One region of the Mesorhizobium sp. B2-4-18 genome, then DNA from elsewhere that is predicted to be linked to it. Evidence: riboswitches for the same ligand, from Rfam matches in the RefSeq annotation. Region 1 holds a riboswitch; the other holds the start of a gene.
What was found. A riboswitch is a leader RNA that binds a small molecule or an ion and turns the genes downstream of it on or off. The one in region 1 is predicted to bind S-adenosylmethionine.

Region 1 (8,327 bases):
TGTGGCATCGCCCCGGCAAGTGACACCTTCGTGATCGCGATGGAAACTTGCATCGCGCCGCGTCTTTCCGACCTATCTGTCGTGCTGGGCTCGCGGAGTGGTTGAGGGGCTGCCGCCGTCGGCTCCCTTCATCCGGTTTCAGCTTCGCTACTGAACGCAAGGACCTCGGCCATGGCTGATCAATTGGACAATCAGGCCACCATTCAGCCGGTCGCCGTCGCCAGCAGCCTGCGCGATCAGGTGGTGACGATCAAGCGGGCGCTGATCGGATCACCGGTTCGCAAGTGGTTGCTGTGGACGTCGCTCGGCATCATGGGCGTCATTATCGCGACGTCGATCGGCCAGGTCTTGCTCAACCGCTGGAACCAGCCGTTCTACGATGCCCTCGCGCGCCGCGACATGGCGGCCTTCCTGCATCAGCTGATGGTCTTTGCCATGATCGCCGGCGGACTGCTGGTGCTCAATATCGGCCAGACCTGGCTCAACCAGATGATCCGGCTGAAGTTGCGCGAGGCGCTGACGCTGGACCTGATCGACCAATGGATGCGGCCGGCGCGCGCCTTCCGGCTGGCCAATGCCGGCGCCATCGGCGTCAATCCCGACCAGCGCATGCAACAGGATGCCGCGCATCTCTCGGACCTGTCTACCGATCTTGGTGTCGGCCTGCTGCAGTCGTTCATCCTGCTCGTGTCCTTTGTCGGTGTGCTGTGGGAACTGTCTTCGGGCTTCGTCTTCCACGTCAACGGCTGGTCGCTGGCGATACCGGGCTACATGGTTTGGGCCGCGTTCCTCTATGCCGGTACCGCCTCGTGGCTGAGCTGGCTGGTCGGGCGGCCGCTCATCAGCCTCAACAGCGACCGCTATACGCGCGAAGCGGAACTGCGCTCCTCGATGGTGCGCGTCAACGAGAATGTCGATGCCATCGCGCTGTACCGTGGGGAGGATGACGCCAAGCGACGGCTGCAACTCGACCTCGGCACGGTGCTGGGCGCCATGCGGCGCATCTACACCGCCCAGATCAATCTGTCCTGGGTAACCGATACTTATGGCTGGATCACGGTCGTGGCGCCGATCCTGGTCGCCTCGCCGGTCTATTTCTCGGGGGATATCAGCTTTGGCGGGCTGATGATGGCGGTCGGGGCCTTCAACCAGGTCCACTCCTCCCTGCGTTGGTTCATCAACAACATCGGCAGCATTGCCGACTGGCGCGCCACGCTGATGCGTGTCGCCGACTTCCGCATCGCGCTCGATGAAACCGATGTGCTGCACGACAAGGAGAAGCGCATCGAATTCGCCGACAACGCCAATGGCAACCTGACGTTCGAGAAGCTTCAGGTGGCATCGCCGGACGGATGCACCAAGCTCGCCGACCAGCATGTCGAAATCCATGCCGGCGAGCGCGTCATGATCACCGGTGAACCGGGCGCCGGCAAGACGCTGTTCTTCCGCGCCATTGCCGGGCTGTGGCCGTGGGGCAGCGGGCGGATCGGCCTGCCGGCGGGGGAAACCATCATCTTCGTGCCGCGTGTGCCCTATTTGCCGGCCGGCACGCTGCGCGAGGTCCTCAATCACCCGAACGGGCATGCGCCGGCGAACGACGCCGACATTTCAGCGGTGCTTGCCGAGGTCGGTCTTGGACGGCTGTCGTCGTCGCTCGACCGCGTCGGACGCTGGGACCATGAGTTGGGCGATGACGAACAGCGATTGCTGGGCGTGGCCAGGCTCGCCTTGCGACAGCCAAAATGGGTGATCATCGACGAAGCCATGGATGCGTTCGACGGACCCTCGCTGCGGCGCGTGCTGTCGCTGCTGGAGAAGCGCCTGCCCGGCGCCGCGATCATCAACATCGGGCGCGGCCAGCACAACAATCAGTTCTTCCCGCGTTCCCTGACGATCGTTAAGGATTCCGACGCGCCCGCGCTGAAACCTGCCCACGTCAGGGCGGGTGCCATCGAGCCGCCGCCAGCCGCGGCAAGCCTCCACCACAGGAAGTAGCAGTTTTTCCCCCGTTGCGGCCCGTTGCCTGGCCGCCAAGGCCCTGGCGGTCGGCATCTCGCTGCCGGACGAGAAGGAATGCGCCCTGCAACGCTCCGTGCTCGATCGCTGAGCTGTCGCCGGTCAGGCCGGTGGAATTCCAAACTTGCCACGAACTTCGTCGTAGAGGTCGCGCCGCCAGCGGCGGCCGTGGAGATAACCGTTGATCAGTTCCGGCAATGAATAACCAAGCGCATCAGACGAGCGGTTGGCCATGTATCCTGCAAATGCCTGTGGTATTCGCCCCCGGAGAATATCGGCGATGATCTGCCGCGTGATCATAAAGGGAGGGACATGGGGGTAGGAGCGAGCGATGTGCGGATGCTTACTCATCAGGATCGCGTAGGCTTCGACATAGCCGTCCCTGCGGCCTGAAATCGAATTCTGCGAATTGTGCTTCGTCCAGTCGATATCTTCCGATAATTGCGCGCCGAAGCGCTGTGCGAAGCGCAGCAGAAGCTCGCGGTCCTGCATCCGGGGAATGTCGCTGTCATAGCCGCCGATGGCCAGCAAAGCCTCGCGTCTGGCTGTTATAGCCGATCCGGCTATGAAGGCCGTCTGCGCGACCACCGCCCGCTCCAGCATTGGCGGGTTCAGGAAAGCGCCGCGGTTAACGCAGGCGGTGCCGCGGCCACCCTTCACCGAGACATATGAGGAGAGCAGGACTTCGAGCGCTGGATTGTCGTCGAACCATGCCAGCGTCCGTTCGAGCCGGTGCGGCAGGAAGAGATCGTCCGAATCAAGAAAAGTCACCACGGGCGCCCGGGCTAGCTCGATGCCGGCATTCCTGGCGGCATTGGCGCCGCGCCACTTCGCGCCGACATAGATCAGCCGGGGGTCATGGATGCGGGCGAGCGCCGCCTCGGTCCCGTCCGTCGAACCATCGTCGACGACGATATGTTCAAATCGCGGCATGCTCTGGGAAAGCACGCTTTCGACGGCGCGGAGCACCGTTTCGCGCCGGTTGTGAGTCGGCGTGATCACCGTGACGAGGGGCGCCTGTTCGGTCTTCCCGATCATATCACGTAGGCCGCCTCCAGCGCGTAAACACCCTTCGCGCCAGGTCCTTTGATCATCGGGATGGCTAAATGGATCGGACTTCCCCCTGGATGGGCCTCATCGGATTCGGTGCGACGCTACAAAAAACAACCTGCCATGTCACCCCGTCGTGCCGTCGTTCGACCGACCAGGCATGATGAATTCCAGCTCATGGCGCTTCAACTGCAACACTTTCGCACCCGCTGAAAGACGCGCGGCCACCCTCAAGGATTGGCAGTCGCGCCTGCGGGCGTCGCCCATTTCATTATCGCTTCAGCAGGAACACTGCTTGTTGGCCAAAGAAATTCCAGAACCACCATGGCATCGACAGGCCGATCTTCTGGCCGTTGGCGTCGAGCGCGGTCGCCTTCTCCACTGTCGCGCCAAGCTCTTCGCACAAATTGACGAAGTCTCGGATCGTGCAGAAGTGGATGTTGGGCGTGTCGTACCAGGAATAGGGCAGGTCGCTGGTCACAGGCATGCGGCCCTTGACGAACAGCGACAGGCGCACCCGCCAGTGACCGAAATTGGGGAAAGACACGATTGCCCGGTTGCCGATCCTGAGCAGCTCGTCGAGCACCAGCTTCGGGTTGCGGGTGGCCTGCAGGGTCTGCGACAGGACAACGAAGTCAAAGCCCTTGTCGGGATAGAATTCGAGATCGGTGTCGGCGTCGCCCTGGATGACACTGAGACCGCGCGCCACGCATTCGTTGACGCCACGCTGCGACAGCTCGAGTCCGCGACCGTCGACCTGCTTGGTGTCCTGCAGCAATTCGAGCAATGAGCCGTCGCCCGAGCCGACGTCGAGCACACGCGATTGCGGCGGGATGAGGTTGGCGACGACCTCGAGGTCGACGCGTTGGCTGCCGTTGACGCTCATGGCTTCGCCTCGTGGACGGCGCATGGCCTTGGTCCGAAAACTCTGCAACTTTTCAGGGTCATGGCTTCGCCGTTCTGTTTGGCGCACGAGCTTGATCCGAAACGTCTGCAACTTTTCGGGGTCATGCGCTGAGCCCCCTGGCGCGCGCGGCCGAGCCGATGAAGCCGTTGATGGCGGCAAACAGTTCCGGCTCGTCGAGCAGGAAGGCGTCGTGGCCGCGATCGGTCTCGATCTCGACGAAGGATACCGAGGCGCCGGCGGCGTTGAGTGCGTGGACGATGGAGCGGCTCTCTTCTGTCGGGAACAGCCAGTCCGATGTGAAGGACACCAAGCAAAAGCGGGTTTTCGTGCCGGCGAAGGCGTCGGCCAGCCGGCCGCCATGGTCGGCGGCGAGGTCGAAATAATCCATCGACCGCGTCATGTAGAGATAGGAGTTGGCATCGAAGCGGTCGACGAAGGTCATGCCCTGGTGGCGCAGATAGCTCTCGATCTGGAAATCGGCATCGAAACCGAAGGTCAGCGCTTCGCGGTCCTGTAAATTGCGGCCGAATTTGCGATGCAAGGCGGCTTCCGACAGATAGGTGATGTGGGCGGCCATGCGCGCCACCGCCAACCCTTTCTCCGGGCGCTTGCCGTGTTCGAAATATTTGCCGCCATGCCAGTCCGGATCCGCCATCACGGCCTGCCTCCCGACTTCGTGGAAGGCGATGTTCTGTGACGAATGGCGCGCCCCGGTGGCGATCGGCAGCGCCGAGAACACGCGCTCGGGATAGCTCGACGCCCATTCCAGAACCTGCATGCCGCCCATCGAGCCGCCGAGCACGCAGAACAGTTTCTCGATGCCGAAATGGTCGATCAGCATCTGCTGCGCGCGCACCATGTCGCGGATGGTGATGACCGGCAGGTCGAGGCCATAGGGTTTACCCGTGGCCGGGTTGGTCGAGGCCGGACCGGTGGAACCCAGGCAGCCGCCGATGACATTGGAGCAGATGACGAAGAAACGGCTGGTATCGATGATCCTGCCCGGTCCGATCAGCACTTCCCACCAACCGGGCTTGCCGGTTACCGGATTGGTGCTGGCGACATGCTGGTCGCCGGTCAGCGCGTGGCAGACGAGGATGGCATTGGAGCGGGCATCGTTCAGCGTGCCATAGGTCTGGTAGGCGATCTGGAACGGCGACAGCAGCGTGCCGGCGTCGAGCTTGAGCGGCTTGTCGGGCCCGAACCGCAACACCGGGCTCGACGGTTGGTCGGCCTCGTTGTTGGTCTTTCCTGCACGCAGAGCGGCCATCACGTCTCTCTTGCTGCACCGTGCGCTCGTGGAAATCGTTGCCGATCTCCGCCGCCGATGCGTCCGTCCGGCCGGTTGCGGACAACAAAAAACCGGCATTGCCTTCGCAAAGCCGGTTACGTCACGCAAACGGCCCTTTAGCGAATTGTTTAACGTGGCTGCAAGCCGACCGGCCAAATCACCACGGAACTGTCAATCGTCTTCTAGAACCCGCCTGCCTCGCCGTCAATGGCGGCGGCTGGTACCACTGCCACTCTCGACATTGCGTGCCATGGCTTGTATTTCCGCAGCGGCCTCCGGATGGAGGCGTTTTCGATGGATTTTGCAAGATATGAACCAGACACCGGATCAGGCACGTCCAACTCCGCGCGCGGGCATCATGGACATAGAGGCCTATGTGCCCGGCAAAAGCTCGGCGGCCGCCGGTGTGGCCAAGGTCTACAAGCTGTCGTCGAACGAGAATCCGCTTGGGCCTTCGCCGAAGGCGATCGAGGCCGCGCGCGAGGTCGCCGGCAAACTCGACATCTATCCCGACGGCAGCGCCAAGCGGTTGCGCGAGGCAATCGCCGAGGTGCATGGCCTCAACCCGCAAAACATCATCTGCTCCAACGGGTCGGACGAAATCCTCGGCCTGTTGGCGCAGACCTATCTCGCGCCCGGCGACGAGGCTATGTTCACCGAACACGCCTTCATGGTCTACAAGATCTACATCCAGTCGGCAGGCGCCACCCCGGTCGTGGTCAAGGAGACCGACGAGCGCGCCGACATCGATGCGATGCTGGCGGCCGTCACGCCGCGCACGAAAATCGTGTTCCTGGCCAATCCCAACAACCCGACCGGCACCTATGTGCCGTTCCAGGAGGTGCGCCGCCTTCATGCCGGACTGCCGGGAAACGTGCTGCTGGTGCTCGACGCGGCCTACGCCGAATATGTCCGCCGCAACGACTACGAAGCCGGCATCGAGCTGGCCGGCAGCGCCGAGAACGTGGTGATGACCCGCACCTTCTCCAAGATCGGGCTCGGTGGCGCGCGCATCGGCTGGATGTATGGTCCCCTGCATATCGTCGACGCCATCAATCGTGTGCGCGGCCCCTTCAACGTCAATGCGACAGCGATCGAGGCCGGCATCGCCGCGATCCGCGACCGTGCCCATGTCGAGCGTAGCGTGGCGCATAACGAGACCTGGCTTACCTGGCTGAGCGGCGAAATGACCAGACTTGGGCTGCGCGTGACGCCGAGCGTCGGCAATTTCCTGCTCATTCATTTTCCCGACGATCAGAAGCATTCCGCGGCGGCGGCTGACGATTATCTGAGCGCGCGCGGCTATATTCTGCGGCGCGTTTCAGGTTACGGCTTTCCCAACGCGCTTCGCATGACCGTTGGCACTGAAGAGGCCAATCGCGGCGTTGTCGCCGCGCTCACCACATTCCTGAAAAGCTAGAACGTCTGAAGAGCTGGAACACCATGGCATCACCGATGTTCGAAAAGATCGCGCTGGTCGGCATCGGCCTGATCGGCTCGTCTCTGGCCCGCGTCATCCGACGCGAGGGCTTGGCTCGCCATGTCGCCATCTCGACGCGCAGTGCGGCAACGCTCAAGCGAGCCGAGGAACTGGGTCTCGGCGATTCCTACACCACCGATGCCGGGGACGCGGTGCGTGATGCCGATCTGGTCGTTGTCTCGGTGCCGGTTGGCTCATCCGGCGCTGTAGCGGAGGAAATCGCGCCGGCGCTGAAAAAGGGGGCGATCCTCACCGATGTCGGCTCGACCAAGGCCTCGGTCATCGCGCAGATGCAGCCGCATGTGCCTGAAGGCGTCCATTTCATTCCTGGCCATCCGCTGGCGGGCACCGAAAAATCCGGCCCGGATGCCGGGTTTGCCGACCTGTTCGACAACCGCTGGTGCATTTTCACGCCGGTGCCGGGCACCGATCCGGAAGCGCTGGAACGGCTGTCGGAATTCTGGCGCCGCTGCGGCGCCAACATCGACACGATGGACCCGCAGCATCACGACATGACGCTGGCCATCGTCTCGCATCTGCCGCACATCATCGCCTACAACATCGTCGGCACCGCCGACGATCTGGAATCGGTGACCAAGACGGAAGTGATCAAATATTCCGCCTCCGGTTTTCGCGATTTCACGCGTCTGGCTGCCTCCGATCCGACCATGTGGCGGGACGTGTGCCTGCACAACAAGGATGCCATCCTGGAAATGTTGGCGCGGTTCTCGGAAGACCTGGCGTTCCTGCAGCGCGCCATCCGCTGGGGCGACGGCGACAAGCTCTTCGACCTGTTCACCCGCACCCGCGCCGTGCGCCGCTCGATCATCGAGGCGGGCCAGGATATCGACGCGCCCGATTTTGGCCGCCAGGCGGTCGAGCATCCGGCAAAGAGCTAGGTGATTTCAACCGGCCAGGCGGTTGCCATCATGGCGAGCGTCTCCGCCCGATCCGGCGCGCCCAGCCGGCCGCCGAAGCGCAGGCACTTGAGCGCGGCGGCCGCGCTGGCAAAGCGCAGTGCGTGCTCGACCGCCATGGCTTCCGCCAGCCCGACGGCAAAGGCGCCATGAAAGACATCGCCGGCGGCCAGCGTGTCGACCGCCTTGACCCTCGGTGCCTCGACATGGCGGGATGATCCGGCGCTTCGGTCGAACCACCAGGTACCCGCCGCGCCGCCGGTGACCGCGACGAACGCATCGGTGCGGGACGCCAAGTCGGTGCAGGCGGTCTCCAGATCCAGCGCGTGGCCGCATATGATGCGGACCGCCGGCTCCGAGGCGACGATGTGCGAGGCCAGCGGCAATAATCGCTCCAGTACCGCCAGGGGCGCGGTATCGGCATCGAGTATGGCTGGGCGGCCGGCGGCGCGCGCCGCCTTAAGGGCAAGCGCCGCGGCGCCCGGCCAGCGCACGTCGGCCAGTACGGCGTCGAATGCCGTTATGTCGGTGAACGGCAAAACCTCGGGATCGGCCTGCGCGCGCGCGTCGTAGAAAGGGACGATGATCCGCTCGCCATGCGCATCGACCAGGATCGAGGCCAGTGCCGAGCGGGCGCCGCTGACGCGGCGTACATGGCTGCAATCG
Region 2 (8,327 bases), on a different contig from region 1:
TATGCGCTGACTCGGTGACAAGAGTCCCAAGTGCAACACGAATCGGTTTTTTCGGTTTTCCCCAACTTGCCCGGTCGCTCATGAGCCGGCGTTGCGTCGGGGAGCTTGCCGCGCGCCACTACGCGACGTTTTCGTTGACTTCATGGCCGAAAAACACGATAAGCCGCAGAAGGCCGCCGCTTTGGCGGCTTTTTTGATTTTCCGGTACCGGAGACGCATATAATGAGCGGTTCGGCGCTTTACGAGACCTTTGCTCGCGCACCCTTGGCCTTCGACCATGGGGAAGGCACTTGGCTGGTTACCGACAAGGGCGAGCGATATCTCGATTTCGCCGGCGGCATCGCGGTCAACTCGCTTGGCCACGGCCATCCGCATCTTGTCGCGGCCCTCACCGAACAGGCGGCGAAACTCTGGCACGTCTCCAATCTCTATGAGATTCCGGGGCAGAGCAGGCTTGGCGAGCGGCTGGCTGATGCCACCTTCGCCGACAAGGTATTCTTCACCAATTCCGGCGCCGAGGCGCTGGAATGCGCGATCAAGACGGCGCGGCGCTACCACTTCGTCAAGGGACATCCCGAGCGCTTCCGCATCATCACCTTCGAGGGCGCCTTCCATGGCCGCACGCTGGCGACCATCGCGGCAGGCGGCCAGTACAAATATCTCGAAGGCTTCGGACCCAAGGTCGAAGGCTTCGACCAGGTTGGCTTCGACGACATCGACGCCGCCGAGAAGGCGATCACGCCCGAGACCGCCGCGATCCTGATCGAGCCGGTGCAAGGCGAGGGCGGTATCCGCCCAGTACCGACACAGTCGCTCAAGCGGCTGCGGCAGCTCTGCGAACAGCACGGCCTGTTGTTGATATACGACGAGGTCCAGTGCGGCATTGGCCGTACCGGCAAGCTGTTCGCGCATGAGTGGTCCGCGGTGACGCCCGACATCATGGCAATCGCCAAGGGCATTGGCGGCGGCTTCCCGATGGGCGCCTGCCTTGCCACCGACGAGGCGGCCGTCGGCATGACCGCCGGCGTGCACGGCACCACATTCGGCGGCAATCCGCTGGCAATGGCGGTCGGCAACGCCGTGCTCGACGTCGTTCTGGAAGACGGCTTCCTGGAGGATGTCCAGCGCAAGGCGCTGCTGATGAAGCAGGGGCTAGCCTCGATAGCCGACGAATTCCCCGAAATCATCGAGGATATCAGGGGCACCGGGCTGATGCTCGGCCTCAAATGCGCGATGCCCAACGGCAAGGTGAACATGGCGCTGCGCGACCAGCATTTGCTGGCCGTTCCGGCCGGTGACAACGTCATTCGCCTGCTGCCACCGCTCACCGTCACCGACGCCGAGATTCACGAAGCGCTCAACCGCATCCGCGCCGGCGCCAAGGGCCTGTCGGAGGCGATCGCCTCTGCCGCCGCGAAGTAATCCGGAACCATTCCTGATGTCAGTTCGCCATTTCACCGATCTTTCCACCGTTTCCGAAGGCGATTTGCGCTTCATGCTGGATGATGCGGTGACGCGAAAGGCGCGTCTCAAGGCCGGCGAGCGGAGCAAGCCGCTCGAAGGCAAGGTGCTGGCCATGATCTTCGACAAGCCGTCGACGCGCACGCGCGTTTCTTTCGACGTCGGCATGCGCCAGCTCGGCGGCGAGACCATCATGCTGACCGGCACCGAGATGCAGCTCGGCCGCTCCGAGACAATCGCCGACACCGCCAAGGTGCTGTCGCGCTACGTCGATGCGATCATGATCCGCACCACTTCGCATGAGCGGCTGCTGGAGCTGACCGAGAATGCCACCGTTCCGGTGATCAACGGGCTGACCGACGACACCCATCCCTGCCAGCTGATGGCCGACATCATGACCTTCGAGGAGCATCGCGGTCCGGTGGCCGGCAAGACGATTGCCTGGACCGGCGACGGCAACAATGTGCTGCACTCGCTGCTCGAAGCCTCGGCACGGTTCCGCTTCAATCTCAACGTCGCCGTGCCCGAAGGCAGCGAACCGGCGCAGAAGCATGTCGACTGGTCCAAGGCGCATGGCGGCAAGCTGCATTTCACCCGCTCGCCCGAGGAAGCCGTCGACCAGGCCGACTGCATCGTCACCGATTGCTGGGTGTCGATGGGACAGGAACACCGTGCTCGCGGGCACAATGTCTTCTCGCCCTATCAGGTCAACGCGGCGCTGATGGCCAAGGCCAAGCCGGATGCATTGTTCATGCACTGCCTGCCGGCCCATCGCGGCGAGGAAGTGACCGACGAGGTCATCGACGGGCCGCATTCGGTGGTCTTCGACGAGGCCGAGAACCGGCTCCATGCCCAGAAGGCAGTGCTTGCCTGGTGCCTCGGTGCTTGAAGTGTCTTGGTGCTTGAAGTGTCTTGGGCGCCCGAAATGCCCAGGCGCCTGAAATGCCCAGGCGCTTGATCTGCGGCGGCGCGATGCCTATCTGCGCCGCATCACGCAAATCAAGCGCGTTTGGACGCATGTGCCCACCAGGGCCGCATGGCCGCGCCCTGGAGCTTTGTCATGTTGGAAAGCCATCAAGTGACTGAACATCACCCCAAACTCGGCGAGTTCGGCTACGCCGGCGACGATCACGTCGTTCCCTTCGAGGTCGGTCCGCTCGACGTGCGCGGCCGCACGGTCCAGCTTGGGCCGATGCTCGACGCCATCCTTGGCCGCCACGATTATCCCGAGCCGGTCGCCCGCCTGCTGGCGGAAGCCTGCGTGCTGACCGTTCTGCTCGGCACCTCGCTCAAATTCGAAGGCAAGTTCATCCTGCAGACCCGTACCGACGGGCCTGTAGACATGCTGGTCGCGGACTTCTCCACGCCCTCGGCACTGCGCGCCTATGCACGCTTCGATGCGGATCGGCTCGAAGCACTGGTCGCGGCAGGCGAGATGTCCCAGCAGACGCTGCTTGGCAGCGGCGTGCTGGCGCTGACCATCGACCAGGGCGCCCATACCCAGCGCTACCAAGGCATCGTCCAGCTCGACGGCGAAACGCTGGAAGACGCGGCGCGCACCTATTTCCGTCAGTCGGAACAGATCCCGACCGATATCAGGCTCTCGGTCGCCAAGCTGCTGACGCCCGGGATCGGCGGCGCGCGCGAGCAATGGCGCGCCGGCGGCATCCTGGCGCAGTTCCTGCCGCAATCGCCCGAGCGCATGCGCATTCCGGACCTGCCGGGTGGGGACGGCGATCCGCGCGAGGAAGTCCACGATCCGGCCGATAATTCCTGGCAGGAACTCCTGGCCTTGCTCGGCACCATCGAGCCGACCGAATTGATCGACCCGACCATAGGCGCCGAGCGGCTGCTGTATCGTCTGTTCCACGAGCATGGCGTGCGCGTCTTCGGCGGCGTTCCCGTGGCCGACCAGTGCTCATGCTCCCGCGACAAGATCCGTGGCATCCTCGAAGGCTTCTCCGCGCAGGAGATCAAGGACAGCACCGAGGATGGCGGCATTCATGTCGCCTGCGAATTCTGCTCGACGCAGTACGACTTCGATCCAGCCGAGTTTGCGGCTCAGTAAAGCGTTTCCTTCTCTCCGTTCCGCGGGGAGAAGGTGCCCGAAGGGCGGATGAGGGGCGGCGCGACCGTCGGCCCTCAGTTCACTGTGCGCCTTGTCCCCGGCAGATCGAGCGAGAAGGCTGGGATGGCGATGTCGAACGTCTCGCCGCGCTTGTTGCGCATCGTATAGCGTCCGACCATGATCCCGGAGGGTGTCGAGAGCGGGCAGCCGGACGTGTACTGATAGCTGTCGCCGGGATTGAGTTCCGGCTGGTCGCCGACAACGCCCGGCCCGCGCACCTCCTCGACCCGGCCGGCACCATCGGTGATGTGCCAATAGCGCGACAGAAGCTGCACGAACTCGTCAGACTGGTTGTCGATCGTTATCTGATAGCCCCAGACGTAGCGGTTCTCCTGGGGATCTGAACGATCCTCCAGATAGAACGGCCTGACCTGCACTTCGATGTTGCGCGTCACGGCGCGGTACATGAGCGGCTCCAAAACAATCCGACGACTTTCGACGCTCGCGGTGAGCAGGTCAACGTGCGCGTCTTGTCGCGCCTGGGATTGAAACGCAGGTGCCGGCAAAGAATGTCATTTAAGTGACACACGACAATGGTGGTGTGCGCGAACCGGGCGACTCGGCCCTCTGTCGAACTGTTGAAAACGGCCGCGACGCGAGCCGACTTCCGGAGTGACCAGATCTCGATGGAACTCACTCTCATATCCGCCTCGCTTTCGACCGCACTCATCCTCTCGAACGCTGCCAGCATCCTGCTTGCCGCTTCACAGCTGAAACGGCGCACCACGATCGCCCCGCCGGCGGGCAGATCGCCGGCGGTGTCGATTGTCGTCCCGTCGCGCGGCGTCGAGCCATTCACACATGAGACGCTGGAACGCGCCTTCGCGCTCGACTGGCCACGCTACGAACTGATCTTCTGCGTCGCCCATGCCGACGACCCGGTGGTCAAATTGATAAACAGGGCGATTGCCCGGTTTCCGCAAGTGCCGGCTCGGCTGTTGATCGGCGACGACCGTGTCAGTGCCAATCCAAAGCTCAACAATTGCGTCAAAGGCTGGGAAGCGGCGCGCCACGACTGGGTCATTCTTGCCGATTCCAACGTTCTGATGCCGAGGGACTATGTCGAGCACATGATGGCGGCGTGGCAGCACGGTACCGGCCTTGTCTGCTCGACGCCGATCGGCTCCAGGCCAGATGGTTTCTGGGCCGACGTCGAATGCGCCTTCCTCAACACATTGCAGGCCCGCTGGCAGTATGCCGGCGAGGCGCTCGGCCTCGGCTTCGCGCAGGGCAAGAGCATGCTGTGGAACAAGCCGATGCTCGACGCCAACGGCGGCATCCGCGCGCTGGCCGCCGAGATCGCCGAGGACGCCGCCGCAACCAAGCTGGTGAACGGCCTCGGCCTGCGTGTCAACCTCGTTGCGGCGCCCTTCGAGCAGCCCCTCGGCCAGCGCACGTTTGGCGAAATCTGGTCGCGTCAGGCCCGCTGGGCGCGCCTGCGCCGCGTCACTTTCCCGCTGTTCTTCGCGCCCGAGATCCTGACTGGTGCGGCGGTCCCGCTGGTTCTTGCGCTGATTGCCGCGGCGAGCGCCGGCGTCAGCCTCTGGGCAACCGCGATTGCCGTGCTGGCGGCATTCTATCTTCCGGAATGCGCTCTGGCCTTGGCCAAGGGTTGGCACGTTTCGACGCGCATGATCGCGGCGACGGTCGCGCGGGACGTCATGCTCCCGGCCATCTGGGCGCGCGGCTGGCTCGGCGGCGCCGTCGACTGGCGCGGCAACGCCATGACCATCCGGACCAAGACGGCGGAACTGGAGGAGACGCCGTCGAGCGCCTGATCGCTGCTGACGACGCTGCCTTGACGAAACCTATTTGGCGGCTTTCAAGGCTTGGGCGATATCTTCCAGCAGATCGTCCGTATCCTCCAGGCCGACCGACAGCCTGAGCGTACCCGGCCCGATGCCGAGTTCGGCACGGGCCTCGTCGCTGAGGTTCTTGTGGGTGGTCGTGGCCGGATGGGTGATCAGGCTCTTGGCATCGCCCAGATTGTTCGAGATCAGCACGATGTCGAGGGCGTTCTGCAGGGCGAAGGCCGCCGGCTTGCCGCCCTTGAGGTCGAGGCAGATAAGCGTCGAGCCACCCGACATCTGCTTCTTGACGATATCGGCCTGCGGGTGGTCGGCGCGGCCGGGATAGATGACGCGGGCGATCTGCGGCTGCCCGGCCAGGAAGTCGGCGATCCTGCCGGCGCTCTCGGTCTGCTGGCGCACGCGCAGCGGCAAGGTTTCCAGGCCCTTCAGCAGCGTCCAGGCGTTGAACGGCGACAGGCTGGGACCGGTGTGGCGGAAATAGTCGTGCAGGTTCTCGTCAATCCACTTCTTGTCCGACAGGATGACGCCGCCCAGGCAGCGGCCCTGGCCGTCAATGTGCTTGGTGGCCGAGTAGACGACGATGTGCGCACCAAGCTGCAACGGCTTCTGTTGCAGCGGCGTGGCAAAAACATTGTCGACGACCAGCCGCGCGCCGATCGAATTGGCAAGCGAGGCGACGGCGGCGATGTCGACGACCTCGAGCGTCGGGTTGGTCGGGCTTTCCAGGAAGAACAGCTTGGTGTTCGGCCTGACCGTCTTTTCCCAATTGGCGATCTCGGTGCCGTCGACCAAGGTCGCCTCGATGCCATAGCGCGGCGCCAGCGTCTCGACCACCCAGCGGCAGGAGCCGAATAGCGCGCGCGCGGCCACGATGTGGTCGCCGGCCTTGACGCTGCACAGAAGGGCAGCCGTCACCGCCGCCATGCCCGACGCCGTGGCGCGCGCGTCTTCGGCGCCTTCAAGCGCGCACATGCGCTTTTCGAACATGTCGACGGTCGGGTTGGCGTAGCGCGAATAGATGAAACCAGGCTCTTCGCCCTTGAAGCGGGCCTCGGCGGCCTGCGCCGTCTGATAGACATAACCCTGGGTCAGGTACATCGCCTCGGAGGTTTCGCCGAAGCCGGAACGCAGGGTTCCGCCATGCACGAGTGCCGTCTGAGGTTTCCAGTTGCGCTTCTTGGTGCTCATCGCTTTGTTCCAGACACAAAAAAACCGGCCGCGAAAGTCGCAACCGGTCCATACGGCCTTGCGGCCCGACGGTCCTTTAGCGACTTGTTTAACGTGGCTGCAAGCCGACCGGCCAAATCACCACGGGATAACGACCCTTTAGACCCGCGCCACGCTTGCGTCAATTGCCGGCTTCATTAAGACGTTTGTACCAAGGCAGGTTCCGCAAAAGTGCCCGGCGGTTTTGCGGCAAGAACCTGCAACAAACAAGAACCTGCAACGAAAGAGACCAGTCTTGGGGCGGAGCCAGACTTTGCGGCAGACAGGCATTCTTCCCGATCAGGACATTTCGGCGCTGTTCCGGTCCGGCGCGCTGAAGTCGCCGCGCGCGCTCGATGCCGACCAGATCCAGCCGGCAAGCCTTGATCTCAGATTGGGCGAAAAGGCCTGGCGGGTTCGCGCCTCGTTCCTGCCCGGTCCCAACCACAAGGTGTCGGAAAAGCTCGATCGGCTGCAACTGCACGAGATCAGTCTGACCGAAGGCGCGGTCCTCGAAACCGGCTGCGTCTATATTGTGCCGCTGCTCGAAAGTCTGGCCCTGCCGACTGACATTTCGGCCTCGGCCAATCCGAAGAGCTCGACCGGGCGGCTCGACATCTTCACCCGCGTCATGACCGATCGGGGCCATGAGTTCGATAAGATCGCCGCCGGCTACAACGGTCCGCTCTATCTCGAGGTCAGCCCGCGCACCTTTCCGATCATCGCGCGCACGGGTTCGCGCCTGTCTCAAATCCGCTTTCGCACCGGCAACGCGCTGCTTTCGGAAGCCGAGTTGCATGAGCTGCATCGTGCCGAGATGCTGGTCGCCACGGAGCCGCCGAACATTTCCGGCGGCGGCATCGCGCTGTCGATCGACCTCAATGGCGACAAGGATGGGTTGGTCGGCTATCGCGGCAAGCACCACACCGGCCTCGTCGATGTCGACAAGCGCGCCGCGCAGGATGTCCTCGACTTCTGGGAGCCGATCCACAAGAGCCGCGCCGGCGAACTGGTGCTCGATCCCGACGAGTTCTACATCCTCGTCAGCCAGGAGGCGGTGCATGTGCCGCCGCTCTACGCCGCCGAGATGACGCCGTTCGATCCGCTGGTCGGCGAGTTTCGCGTCCACTATGCCGGCTTTTTCGATCCGGGTTTCGGCCATTCGGCGGCCGGCGGCACCGGCAGCCGGGCGGTGCTCGAAGTACGCAGCCACGAAGTGCCGTTCATTCTCGACCACGGCCAGATCGTCGGCCGGCTGGTCTACGAGCATATGCTGAAGCGACCGCAGGCGCTCTACGGCACCGATCTCGGCTCGAACTACCAGGCGCAGGGCCTGAAGCTGTCGAAGCATTTCCGCGCCGTGCGCTAAGGTTGAAGCTGCCGACCTCGCTCTTGTGGGAGAGATGCCCGGCAGGGACGTGACGGAAACCTATTGCTAGATCGGCGGGACAGCGCCCCGCTCTGGCTTGCCAGCCATTCCCCACGAGAGGGGAATCACGCGCTCATGGCTTCAAAGCGCCTTCACCGACACCTTCACCGGCTTTTCGATCTCGAGCGGGTTGCGCAGCGGCAGTCCGAAATCCCCGGCCTCGATCTCGAACACGTCGCCGGCTTCCGTCTTGATGCCGTCGGCGAAGGATAGCGTCGCTGTGCCGAACATATGCACATGCACGTCGCCAGGCTGGCGGAAGGCCGAATATTTGAAGTGGTGGTGTTCGAGA

Region 2: linked by a shared signal. The riboswitch ahead of FJ527_RS01405 (O-succinylhomoserine sulfhydrylase) and the one ahead of FJ527_RS20620 (homoserine O-acetyltransferase) in region 1 are both predicted to bind S-adenosylmethionine.

The regions. Positions count from the first base shown of each region.
Region 1 covers NZ_VFUW01000008.1:257,643-265,969, reverse strand. Annotated here, with positions in the region: gene FJ527_RS20640 (methyltransferase domain-containing protein) at 1-34, shown strand, start outside; gene FJ527_RS20635 (ABC transporter ATP-binding protein/permease) at 172-1,995, shown strand; gene FJ527_RS20630 (glycosyltransferase family A protein) at 2,119-3,054, opposite strand; gene metW (methionine biosynthesis protein MetW) at 3,338-3,952, opposite strand; gene FJ527_RS20620 (homoserine O-acetyltransferase) at 4,074-5,243, opposite strand; SAM riboswitch at 5,361-5,438, opposite strand; gene hisC (histidinol-phosphate transaminase) at 5,575-6,684, shown strand; gene FJ527_RS20610 (prephenate/arogenate dehydrogenase family protein) at 6,708-7,643, shown strand; gene FJ527_RS20605 (sugar kinase) at 7,640-8,327, opposite strand, start outside.
Region 2 covers NZ_VFUW01000001.1:305,598-313,924, reverse strand. Annotated here, with positions in the region: gene FJ527_RS01430 (aspartate aminotransferase family protein) at 223-1,422, shown strand; gene argF (ornithine carbamoyltransferase) at 1,439-2,350, shown strand; gene FJ527_RS01420 (Hsp33 family molecular chaperone) at 2,498-3,529, shown strand; gene apaG (Co2+/Mg2+ efflux protein ApaG) at 3,604-3,996, opposite strand; gene FJ527_RS01410 (ceramide glucosyltransferase) at 4,216-5,367, shown strand; gene FJ527_RS01405 (O-succinylhomoserine sulfhydrylase) at 5,398-6,588, opposite strand; SAM riboswitch at 6,645-6,722, opposite strand; gene FJ527_RS01400 (2'-deoxycytidine 5'-triphosphate deaminase) at 6,881-7,975, shown strand; gene araD1 (AraD1 family protein) at 8,117-8,327, opposite strand, start outside.